One region of the Arthrobacter sp. StoSoilB13 genome, then DNA from elsewhere that is predicted to be linked to it. Evidence: riboswitches for the same ligand, from Rfam matches in the RefSeq annotation. Region 1 holds a riboswitch; each other region holds the start of a gene.
What was found. Region 1 has a riboswitch for glycine ahead of gcvP (aminomethyl-transferring glycine dehydrogenase). Riboswitches for the same ligand answer to the same signal wherever they lie in the genome.

Region 2: linked by a shared signal. The riboswitch ahead of gcvP (aminomethyl-transferring glycine dehydrogenase) and the one ahead of gcvP (aminomethyl-transferring glycine dehydrogenase) in region 1 are both predicted to bind glycine.
Region 3: linked by a shared signal. The riboswitch ahead of cycA (D-serine/D-alanine/glycine transporter) and the one ahead of gcvP (aminomethyl-transferring glycine dehydrogenase) in region 1 are both predicted to bind glycine.

What each region holds. Positions count from the first base shown of each region.
Region 1 is NZ_AP024648.1:568,185-572,272, forward strand. Features, by position in the region: gene LDP01_RS14910 (cyclodeaminase/cyclohydrolase family protein) at 1-152, shown strand, start outside; gene LDP01_RS14915 (MFS transporter) at 217-1,767, opposite strand; gene LDP01_RS14920 (TetR/AcrR family transcriptional regulator) at 1,841-2,380, shown strand; glycine riboswitch at 2,474-2,571, shown strand; gene gcvP (aminomethyl-transferring glycine dehydrogenase) at 2,757-4,088, shown strand, end outside.
Region 2 is NZ_AP024648.1:239,311-243,398, forward strand. Features, by position in the region: gene LDP01_RS13330 (PucR family transcriptional regulator) at 1-1,361, shown strand, start outside; glycine riboswitch at 1,436-1,534, shown strand; partial or broken gene gcvP (aminomethyl-transferring glycine dehydrogenase) at 1,671-4,088, shown strand, end outside.
Region 3 is NZ_AP024649.1:904,368-908,455, forward strand. Features, by position in the region: partial or broken gene LDP01_RS22815 (FAD/NAD(P)-binding protein) at 1-1,280, shown strand, start outside; glycine riboswitch at 1,355-1,453, shown strand; gene cycA (D-serine/D-alanine/glycine transporter) at 1,587-3,086, shown strand; partial or broken gene LDP01_RS22825 (ExeM/NucH family extracellular endonuclease) at 3,168-4,088, opposite strand, start outside.

The sequences.
Region 1 (4,088 bases):
CGCTCAGATCCGCAGGCGCGACGCTTGATGAAATCAAGGAAAAGCACCCTGGATTGTGGGCAACGGTAGGCCGGCTCAGCGATGCCCTGGACCGGATTGACGAGCTGGTGGCCGCCGTAGATGACAAGGCTGCACCTACTGACGGCCACTGATTCCCGACGGAACGCCGGCCTACTGTACACCCGGCTACTGCACGCTCGCTTACTGCACGCTCGCTTACCGCGCCTTGGGCACCCTGCGGAGCACGACGGCGGCAAGCACTGCCGCTCCGGCCATCAGTACCAGCCCAATCGCCGCAGTGATGTGGACGCCGGACTCGAAGGCTACCCGGGCGGCGGCTGTCAGTGCATCGGACAAAGGAGCGGGTAGTGCAGCTGCGGCATCCACGGCGCCGGCCAGCGTTTCGCCCGCGTTCCCTGCCGCCTGCGTGGACAAGCCCTCCGGGATGACGAGGTTGTGCTGGTAGGACGCGGTGAGGATAGAGCCCAGCACGGCCGTTCCCAGGAGCGAACCCAGTTCGTATCCGGTTTCGGAAATTGCGGACGCCGCTCCGGACTTGTCGGCCGGTACGGAGCCGAGGATGAGGTCGTTGGAGATGGTCTCCGCTGCGCCAACGCCAACGGCCAGGACAGTCAAAGCTGACAAGAGGAACACCGGTCCGCTGCCGTGGTCACCCACAGCCACCACCAAATAGCCTGCAGCGCTGAGGGTAAGTCCGCCGGCCACTACGAATCCTGGCCGGATGCGCTTTACCAGCGGGACCACTACCAGACCGGCGATGACCGTTGCCAGGAGCGCCGGAATCATTGCAATGCCCGCTTCCATGGGGGACTGGCCTTCAACCAGCTGCAAGTGCTGGGCGAAGAAGTAGATGAAGCCCGTCATGGAAAACAAGGACAGGACGTTGGCCACGATCGCTGTGCTGAATACCCGGTTGCTGAACAGGCGGACATCCAGCATTGGGTTCTCAAGTTGCCGCTGGCGACGGACAAACAGAACGCCCATCACCAGGCCGAAGACCATGAAGGCCGCTGCCGACACCCCGAATCCGTGAACAGCGAATTCCTTGATGCCGTACACGAACGGAGCCATCGTGATCACGGACAGCCCGATACTGGGCACGTCCACGCGGCCGGGGTTGGCGTCCTTGGATTCGGGAATGAGGACCCTGCCGAAGGCGAGGAGCGGCAGGAGCAGGAAGGTCGCCACCAGGAAGACAGCACCCCACCAGAAGTGCTCAACCAGCCAGCCACCGAAGATCGGGCCAAGGGCAGCGCCACCAGAGAATCCGGCGGCCCATACGGCGATCGCGAGCCGCCGGCGGTTCGGATCAGCAAAGATGTTCCGGATCAGGGACAGCGTTGACGGCATCAGCATCGCGCCGAACACGCCAAGGGCTGCGCGGCCGGCAATCAGCCATTCCGCGGAAGGCGCGAACGCCGTAGCAGCCGAAACCGCAGCGAAGCCGGTGCTGCCGATCAGCAGCAGCCGCCGTCGTCCGATCCTGTCGCCCAGGTTGCCCATGGAAACCAGCAATGCCGCCAACACGAGCGGGTAGGCGTCGATGATCCATAGGAGCTGCACGCCACCCACGTCCAGGGAGCGGGCAATTTCGGGCAGGGCGAACGTGAGCGCGGTGTTGTCGACGGCCACCAGCAGCACCGGGAACATCAGGAGTGCCAGGGCCGTCCAGTCGCGCCAAGGTGCGCCTCCACCCATGACAGGACGAGCGGAACGGGGAGCTTGGGTCGAGGACGGCGTGAACATGACAGCTACTGTACCGTCCAGACGGTACAGTTTCAAATTAAGCGCCGCCGACCCCGTAGGGAATGATGTACACATGCCACGAAAACCAGTTGCCAGGGATGCGGTCCTGGATGCCTACGAAGCCCTCCTCATCGAGGTGGGGGAGCGGGCCGCCACCCTCGATGCCGTTGCCAAGCGGGCGGGCGTCTCCAAGGGTGGGCTGCTTTATCACTTCCCCAGCAAGGAATCGCTGATCAGCGCCCTCCTTGAGCGCCTGGATCGGTTGGCCCAGGAAGACGTCGAGCAAATGAAGGCTGCGCCGGACGGCTCTGCGGTTTACTTCATCCGCTCCTCCCTATGGGCGGGAACCCCCATGGATCGGGCTTTGGTCGCTGCCACGAGACTGGCCGAAGTTGCGCATGAGGAGACCCGCCGCAGGTTTGCCGGAATCCAGCAGCAGTGGTTGGACGTCCTGGCCGAGGATGTTGGTCCGGAGGTTGCCAAAGCCGTCAGTTACATGGGCGACGGCCTGTATTTCAATGCCATGTTCGAGGGTGGCCAGGAAGGCGGCAAGGCCGGGCGGGAGGCCGACGTCGAGATCCTCCTTGGCATCCTGGACCGGCTCCGCAAGTAGCGGGCCATCCATTTGCGGCGACGCCCCCGACGTAGGACAATTGAGCCTTGTGGTGCGTCTTCACAGGGGCCCGCAAAAAATTGAATATGCCTTTGATCTGCGGCGGGAGAGTCCCGCAAGCAAGTGATGCGGGCGCCGTAGGAGCAAACCCTCCCCAGGAATCTCTCAGGCCCACGCACCGCCGCGGCGAGGCAACTCTGGAAAGTAGCAGGCCTTTTGCTGCGCCCTCTTGGCGCGGAAGAAGTGCTGTGCTCACCGACGGTGCAAGCGATCGTTGTTCAAGCAACACGCGGAAACTCTCAGGTCCAATACAGAGCGGGGAGGAACCCGAGCCGCTGTGGCGTACCCAACGCCGCCCAAGTAATGGAGTTCCTTCGTGACGGTTAGTTCAGCCTCCACCACCTTCGTCGACCGGCACATTGGCGCCCGCCGCCAGGCCGACATTGAAACCATGCTCAAGACGGTCGGCTACGACACCGTTGATTCCCTGGTTGATACAGCCGTTCCCAACGACATCCGCCAGGACGTTGCCCTCACCCTTGAAAACGCGCTCAGCGAAGTTGAGGTGCTGGCCGAGCTGCGCAAGCTTGCGTCCAAGAACAAGACCGCCGTCCAGATGATCGGCCAGGGCTACTACGACACCGTCACGCCGCCGGTTATCCGCAGGAACATCCTTGAATCCCCGGCCTGGTACACCGCGTACACGCCCTACCAGCCGGAAATCTCCCAGGGCCGCCTCGAAGCTCTGCTGAACTTCCAGACCATGGTCCAGGACCTCGTGGGCCTGCCGATCGCCAACGCCTCCCTTCTGGATGAAGCAACGGCAGTGGCCGAAGCCGTGCTGATGATGCGCCGCGCCAACAAGAACAAGGCCGCCCATGACGGGAAGACCGTCCTGGACGCCGACTGCCTTCCCCAGACCATTGCCATCGTGAAGGGCCGTGCCGAGGCACTCGGCTTCGAGGTTGAGGTCGCTGACCTTTCGCTCGGCCTCCCGGAAGGCGCCATCAACGGCGTCGTCCTGCAGCAGCCCGGCGTTTCCGGCCGCGTGTTCGATCACTCCGCCGTCATCGCTGACGCCAAGGAGCGTGGCGCGCTCGTCACCGTGGCTGCAGACCTGCTCTCCCTGACGCTCATCAAGCCTCCGGGCGAGCAGGGCGCCGATATCGCCGTCGGTTCGGCCCAGCGCCTGGGCGTTCCGCTGTTCTTCGGCGGCCCGCACGCCGCCTACATGGCCGTCCAGAAGGGCCTCGAGCGTTCAATGCCCGGCCGTCTGGTGGGCGTTTCCAAGGACGACGCCGGTGTCCCCGCCTACCGCTTGGCGCTGCAGACCCGTGAGCAGCACATCCGACGCGAGAAGGCCACGTCCAACATCTGCACGGCCCAGGCCCTGCTTGCCATCGTCGCCTCCATGTACGCCGTCTACCACGGCCCCGAAGGCCTGAAGGCAATCGCCGAAACCGCCCACGGTCACGCGCGCACCCTTGCAGCGTCCCTGAAGGCTGCCGGCGTCGAGGTCCTTCACGGTTCCTTCTTCGACACCATCACAGTCAGCGTCCCCGGCAAGGCTGCCGAAATCGTCGCCACCGCCGAGGCAAAGGGAATCAACCTGCGCGGCATTGACGCTGATCTGGTGGGCATTTCTGTTGACGAGACCACTACCTCAGAGATTGTCCGCGGCGTCCTGGATGTCTTCGGCGCTTCGGTC
Region 2 (4,088 bases), 330 kb from region 1:
CCAATGGACTCTCGATTCCGGCCGACGCCGCGGGACAAGTGGCGCTCGCCGAGGCCCTTATGGACAGCGGGGCAAGCGCCTTGGCCATCGGCGAGAAGATGCACGCGCCTCCGCTGACCCAGGAGTTCCTGGCGGCCTGTGACCGGCTGCCGCTGCCGCTGATCAACATCCCCTACCCCCTGCCGTTCATCGCGATCGCCCGCTCGGTTGCCGAGTCCTCCCTGCTCGAAGAGTCCCGGCGCTTGCGGCAGACGGCCAGGGTTTACGACCTGCTCCGAACGGCCGGCGCCTCGGAGGACCATTGGCAGAGCCTGGTCCAACGGCTCGCCACCGAACTGGATGCGGAGCTGTTCGTGGTGGACCGCCGCTGCCTGCATCCCTGGCACCCGGAGGGACAGCCAGTCCCACGGTTCCTTGCCGATGAATGGGCTCCGCTTTCCGGGCAGGTGTCCTTGGCGGGAAAGAACTTCCAGTGGCACCGGATCCGGGGCCGGCACGTGCTGACCATGGACATCCCGACCCACGCCAACGCGCTCCTCGTGGTGCTGCCCAACAGCGAACCGCACCCGGACGCCGTCGTACTTCTGCACGCCGCAACCGTGCTGGGACTGCAGCTTTCGCGCATCGTCCTGTCGCTGGAAGGCCGCCATCGGCTGGCGGGTGAGTTCCTGCTGCAGGCCATGGATGGGAGATTGGGGGCGGCCGAGATGGAGAGCCGGCTGGCCGGTTTTGATGTTCCGCCCCAGGATTTCCTGCTCGCCTCGCTCTACGCGGACGCCGGCAATAAAGCAGCGGACGACGGCGACAGGCTGGCTAACGTGCACATCGAACTGTGGCGGCACGGGGTTGCGTCGGCTTCCCTGAAGCGGAACAACCGGCTCCACGTCGTGGTCCCTGCTGATGTGCCGGACGACATCCTGGTTCATTGTGCCGGGGCGGATGCCGCGATCGGGATCAGCGCTCCGGCGGGTGTGGCGGGCATTCAGCGCGCGCTGCAGGAGTCACTGTGGGCGCTCGGATCGGCCCGGGCGAACAAGCTTGGCCTGGCCCGCTACGCGCAGGGACCATCATGGCTGGGGCTGACGGGTTTCGAGGAAGGAACTGCCCTGGTCCGGCGTCTCCTCGGCCCGATTTTCGATTACGAGCAGAGCCAGGAAGGCGATCTCATCGTCACGCTGAGGACCTATCTGGACTCGCAGCGTTCCTGGCAAAAAACCGCCGCTGCCCTGTTCGCGCACCGGCAAACCATCATCTATCGGATACGGAAAATCGGCGAATTGACGGGGCTGGACATGGGTGAAACCTCCACTGTTGCCCAGTTGTGGTTCGCGCTCCAGATCCACGAGGCAATGCACCGGTAGGTATCCCTTGCTTGCGCTTTTTCCAGATAACCCGCTATGGTGTGAACCGTGTCACTGACGTGACGCAATGCTTTTGATCTGTGGCGGGAGAGTCCTGCCGGTACATCCAGTCAGGCGCCGTAGGAGCAAATCCTCCCCAGGAATCTCTCAGGCCCACGTACCGCCACGGCGAGGCAACTCTGGAAAGCAGTCCAGGTAACTGGGCTCACCGACGGTGCAAGCAGGCAACCATTCCTGCGGAATCTCTCAGGTCCAATACAGAGCGGGGAGGAACCCACATCATCGTGGCGCACATAGGGCGCCTGAATCATGGAGTTCCTCTTGACTGTTCAATCAACCCCCACCGCTTTCGCGGACCGGCACATCGGCGCCCGCCGTCAGGCCGACGTTGACACCATGCTCAAGGCAATCGGCTACGACTCCGTAGACGGCCTGGTAGATGTTGCGGTCCCCGATTCCATCCGGCAAGCCACGCCGCTGACGCTCCAGGCCGCCCTTAGCGAGACCCAGGTCCTCGCCGAGCTCCGCAAGCTTGCGTCCAAGAACAAGACCGCCATCCAGCTGATCGGCCAGGGCTACTACGACACCGTTACGCCGCCGGTTATCCGACGCAACATCCTGGAAGCTCCGGCCTGGTACACGGCGTACACGCCTTACCAGCCCGAGATTTCGCAGGGCCGTCTTGAAGCTCTCCTGAACTTCCAGACCATGGTCCAGGACCTCACCGGACTTCCCGTGGCCAACGCTTCGCTGCTGGATGAAGCCACCGCTGTGGCCGAGGCTTCGCTGCTGATGCGTCGTGCCAACAAGTCCAAGACCGCGAAGGACGGCAAGACTGTCCTGGACGCCGACCTCCTCCCGCAGACCATCGCCATCGTGAAGGGGCCGCGCCGAGGCGCTCGGCTTCGAGGTGGAGATTGCCGACCTCTCCGCAGGGCTTCCCGACGGCGATATCAACGGCATCGTCCTGCAGCAGCCCGGTGTTTCGGGCCGCGTTTTCGACCACTCCGGCGTCATCGCTGACGCCAAGGAGCGCGGGGCGCTGGTCACTGTCGCTGCCGACCTTTTGGCGCTCACCCTCATCACGCCCCCGGGCGAGCAGGGCGCCGATATCGCCGTCGGAACTGCGCAGCGCTTTGGTGTTCCGCTGTTCTTCGGCGGCCCCCACGCTGCGTACATGGCAGTCCGCGAAGGCATGGAGCGCACGCTCCCGGGCCGCATCGTCGGCGTCTCCAAGGACAACGCCGGAGTCCCGGCTTACCGTCTGGCCCTTCAGACCCGCGAGCAGCACATCCGCCGCGAAAAGGCGACGTCCAACATCTGCACCGCGCAGGCACTACTCGCGATCGTGGCTTCGATGTACGCGGTCTACCACGGTCCGGAAGGCCTGAAGGCGATCGCCGAAACCGTGCACGGCCACGCCCGCACGCTGGCCACTGCCCTCAAGACCGCCGGCCGTGAACTCGTGTCTGAATCCTTCTTCGACACCCTCACTGTCCGCGTACCCGGCAAGGCTGACAAAGTCATCGCGGCCGCCGAAGCCCGCGGTATCAACCTGCGTCGCATCGATGCTGACACGGTTGGCGTTTCCCTCGATGAAACCACGACGCCGGAGGTCCTCTCTGCGGTAGCCGTCGCCTTTGGTGCCGGTCCGGTGAAGGACGCTTCCGGGTTTGAGCTGCCCTCAGACGTGGTCCGAACCAGTGATTTCCTGCAGCACCCGGTGTTCAACACGCACCGTTCCGAGACCCAGCTGCTGCGCTACATCCGCAAGCTTTCGGACCGCGACCTCGCCTTGGACCGCACCATGATCCCGTTGGGTTCCTGCACCATGAAGCTGAACGCTACCGCCGAGATGGAAGCAATCTCCTGGCCGGAGTTCGCCTCCATCCACCCGTTCGCTCCGGATCACCAGACCGCTGGCTGGCGCGAGCTCATTGAAGGGCTGGAAGCGGACCTCACTGAGATCACCGGCTACGATCAGGTCTCCATCCAGCCGAACGCCGGTTCCCAGGGTGAGCTCGCGGGCCTCCTTGCGATCCGCGGCTACCACCTTTCCCGTGGCGACGAGCAGCGCAACGTGTGCCTTATTCCTGCCTCGGCGCACGGCACCAACGCGGCCTCGGCTGTGCTCGCTGGCATGAAGGTAGTAGTGGTGGCCACCGCCCCTGATGGCACCATCGACCACGAAGACCTGGCCGCCAAGATCGAGGCCAACAAGGACGTCCTGTCCTGCATCATGATCACCTACCCGTCTACGCACGGTGTTTACGACGCTGACGTCCGGGAGGTCTGCGACTCGATCCATGCTGCCGGAGGCCAGGTGTACGTTGACGGCGCAAACCTCAACGCACTCGTTGGGCTCGCCCAGCCGGGCAAGTTCGGCGGCGATGTATCCCACCTGAACCTGCACAAGACTTTCTGCATCCCGCACGGCGGCGGCGGACCCGGTGTTGGCCCGGTCGCTGCAAAGGCACACCTGGCACCATTCATGCCTGGCGACGCTGCTTCCTGGACCGAAGGCAACGACGTTCCGATTTCGGCATCCCGTTTCGGTTCGGCCGGTGTGCTCCCGATTTCCTGGGCTTACGTGAAGCTCATGGGTGGCCAAGGGCTCACCGAAGCCACCAAGTCCGCGCTGCTCGCTGCGAACTACATTGCCTCCCGCTTGGATGAGCACTTCCCGGTTCTTTACACCGGCGAAGGCGGTCTTGTTGCCCACGAGTG
Region 3 (4,088 bases), on a different replicon from region 1:
AGCGGGTGCCGGACAACGAGCCCGTCCTGGTGCGTGGGATGGGACTGAATTTCTTCGACGTCATGGGCCAGCTGACTGAGGGCCGGGGAGGCAAGTTCGTCGAAGCCGGCGTACCGGGAGCCGGAGTTCTCGAGTACCGGCCCTCGGGCAGGGAACCCAGGATTATCGCTGCATCCCGGCGCGGAACCCCGTACCGGGCCAAGGCTGGTTTGGCAGGGTATTACCCCAGCAGCATCACAATGCGTTACCTGACCGAGGCAGCAGTGGACCGGTTCAGGGCAGCCGGTATCCAGCCCGGATTCGACCACGATCTTTGGCCGCTCCTGCACCGGGACGCCTTGTGGGCCTATTACTCCACCCTGGCAAGGTCGCAGCCTGCCGCCATCCGCGATGCAGCGCAGTTCCTAGCGGACCTTGAGGACGCGTTGCAACCCCACGCGCACACCACCGCCAACTGGGAAAGCGACGTCGCCGCCTTGGTGGACAAGCACGTGCTTGCCTCCCGCCGACTGAATGTCCGCGGACTCGCTGCGCCCTTGGCAGGCCGAACGTTCGCGTCCCGCCGAGAACTGGATCTGGCGATAACGGCCTACCTGGACGACGACGCACGACGCTCCGCACTGGGCGAAGCGGATCCCGTGAAAATGGCAATCGGCGCACTGCACACCGGCAGGGCGATCCTGAAGTCCGTCGTGGCAGACGGTGGTATCACGGACGAATCGTGGGTCGCTGAACTGAGGGGATGGTTCGAATCGTTCGTCGAAGGCCTTGCCAGCGGGGCCCCGGCACTGCGTTCGGAGCAGTTGGCTGCTTTGGCGCGTGCCGGCGTCGTGGGTTTCGTTGGACCCGACCCCAAGTTCAGTGTGGACAGAAGCGCCAAGGTTTTCCGGGCAGTCTCTCCATGGGTCCACGACGGGCCAGCGGAGGCACCCACGTTGATTGAAGCGATGTCGCCGGCCAACAGGGTGGGCATCAATATTTCCCCACTCCTGGAACAACTCATGGCTGACGGCCTTGTGCGAACCAAAATCATGATGAGTGCCGAGGGCACGCCGGTGCAGACAACCGGACTGGATGTGGAACCGCACCCGTACCGGCCTGTGGCGTCCAACGGCTCTGTGACCCGGGGGATGTATGTTTTGGGCCTGCAATTGTCGGCGACCCAGTGGGGAACGGCCATTGCTGCCGAGGCGCGTCCAGCGACCGGGAAGGCTTATGCCAGTGGCCAGCGAACCCTGCGGGATGCCGACGAAATCGCCCGTAGCATTCTGGCCAGCTAGCTCCCTTTGTTTGCGGTGTGTCCAATGCTTCGCTAGTGTGTGAGCTGCATCACCGGCAAAGTGGTGCGCGCTTTTGATCTGCGGCGGGAGAGTCCTGCCGGTACATCCCGTCAGGCGCCGTAGGAGCAAACCCTCCCCAGGAATCTCTCAGGCCCATGTACCGCCGCGGCGAGGCAACTCTGGAAAGCAGTCCGGGCATCCGGGCTCACCGAAGGTGCAAGCAGGCCATCCCTGCGGAAACTCTCAGGTCCACCTACAGAGTGGGGAGGAACCCGAATCATCGTGGCACCCAGTGCCGCCTGAACAATGGAGTTCCTCTTGACGATTCAGCGCCCACCCTCCTCGGTCCCGCATCCAGCAGGCTCACCACACCTCGAACCACACCTCGAACGGCAGCTCAGCAACCGGCACATCCAGCTGATCGCGATAGGCGGTGCAATTGGCACGGGCCTGTTCATGGGCTCGGGAAAGACCATTTCTGCTGCTGGTCCATCTGTCATTTTCGTGTACATGATCATCGGCTTCATGCTCTTCTTCGTCATGCGCGCCATGGGCGAGTTGCTCCTGAGCAACCTGAACTACAAATCCTTCAGCGACTTTGCAGCGGACCTGCTGGGTCCGTGGGCAGGGTTCTTCACCGGGTGGACCTACTGGTTCTGCTGGGTCATTACCGGCATCGCCGACGTCATCGCGATCGCCGGGTACTCCAAGGAGCTCTGGCCGTCCCTTCCACTCTGGGTGCCCGGATTGATCACCATCGGCATCCTGCTGCTTCTGAACCTGGCTACGGTGAAAGCATTCGGCGAGACCGAATTCTGGTTCGCCCTCATCAAGATCGTCGCCATCGCGGCACTGATCATCGTCGGTTTGTTCATGATTTTCAGCGGATTCCAGTCCGACGCCGGGCCGGCCAGCTTCACCAACTTGTGGAGCCACGGTGGCTTCTTCCCCAACGAATTCATGGGCTTCGTCGCCGGTTTCCAGATCGCCGTCTTCGCTTTCGTCGGCATTGAATTGGTAGGCACCACGGCCGCCGAGGCAAAGGACCCGGAGAAGAACCTGCCCAAGGCCATCAACTCGATTCCGGTCCGCGTGCTGCTCTTCTATGTGGGTGCCCTCATCATCCTGATGTCCGTCACCCCGTGGACCCAGTTCGCGGCCGGCCACAGCCCATTCATTGCAATGTTCTCCCTGGCCGGCCTGGGCGCGGCGGCTACGATCGTCAACCTGGTGGTTCTCAGCTCTGCGATGTCCTCAGCCAACTCGGGTATCTACTCAACGTCCCGCATGGTTTACGGATTGGCCCAGGAAGGCGACGCACCGGCTGTGTTTGGCGCGCTCTCAAGCCGCAAAGTACCCCGCAACGCCCTGTTCCTTTCCTGCGTCCTGCTGCTGTCCGGCGTCGTCCTCATGTATGCCGGGCAGGACATCGGCAAGGCGTTCGACATGGTGACCACCGTGTCTGCGGTTTGCTTCGTCTTCGTATGGTCCATCATCCTGGCCAGCTACCTTGCATTCCGCAAGCGGCGGCCACACCTGCATGATGCTTCGGCGTTCAAAATGCCAGGCGGCGTGGTGATGGTGTGGGTGGTTTTTGCCTTCTTTGCCTTCGTGCTTTGGACCCTGACCACGCAGCCGGACACTTTTGCTGCGCTCCTGGCCACGCCGCTGTGGTTCCTGATTCTGGGGGTGGCCTGGGTCATCCTGCGTCGCCGGCCAGCGCACCTGGTTCGCTTTAGGGAGTTCCAGGCGCAGCTTGAGAAGGACGCCAAGCACGCGGAGGAACCCGAGCTCGCCAAGAAGTAGGCGAAAATCCAAAAAGGTAGCCCTTCACGAGTCATCCTCCTGAGGGGCTACCTTTCTTGGCGGGTCATGCGAAGGGGCCGCCTAGCCCCTCAGACACTTCTGGTACTCCAACCAGGCCCACGCGTAGTGCAACCAGCCCACGGCGTCGTACCACTTGGACGGTTTGGTGGGCGGAGTGCATTGCGGAGGATTCGTGCCGCTCCCGGCAACCGTCACCAGGGCCTTCACGACGGTTCCGGACTCGACGGCGGTCAGCACCAATGTGCCACTGCCTGCAGCTGCCGCCGCGGGAACCTTGAGGTTCACTGTGGCAGTGCCTGCCGTCACCGGCACGGAGTCGAGCGTTATCGCCGCGCCCTTGCTGTCCACGAAGACGGCATTGAGAGTGTTGTTGGCCGGGCTGCCGATCGAGGTGAGATTCAGCTTGGAGATAGCGAGTGCCATGGGCTCGCCCGCATTGACCTCTGCGGCGGTGGTGTTTACCACGGCAACTGACCGGCGCGCGAAGTCCGGAGACACGGGGTTGTGCTCACGGAGGTACTTGATCCAGGCATCGCGATCCACCAAACCGGTGTCTTTCGTGTTGCTGCCTTCCTTGAAGATGCGGAAGTTGTCGCCGCCGGTAGCCAGGAAGCTGAACGTACCGATCCTGTACTGCTTGGCGGGGTCGATGACTGCGCCGCCTACCCAGATGCCCGTGATGCGCTCGCCTTCCGGGCGGGCGGCGTCGTAGGTGTAGTTGACGTTCCTGGAAAGTCCAAGCTGCTGGTACGGGCGGCTGGGAACTGTTCCGTCAACGTTGGTCTGCCACTGCTGCTCAAGAAGGGTCTTGAACTGGGCGCCAGTGAGGGAGGTAGTCCACAGGTTATTCACGAACGGCAGGACCGCGTTGGCCTCAGCGTAGGTGATGGTGCCGTCCGGTGCGTAGTAGAGCTCGTTACGCAGGCCGCCAGGGTTCACGACGCCGATCTCCGCCGCACCCAGTTCAGGCGCCTGGAGCGT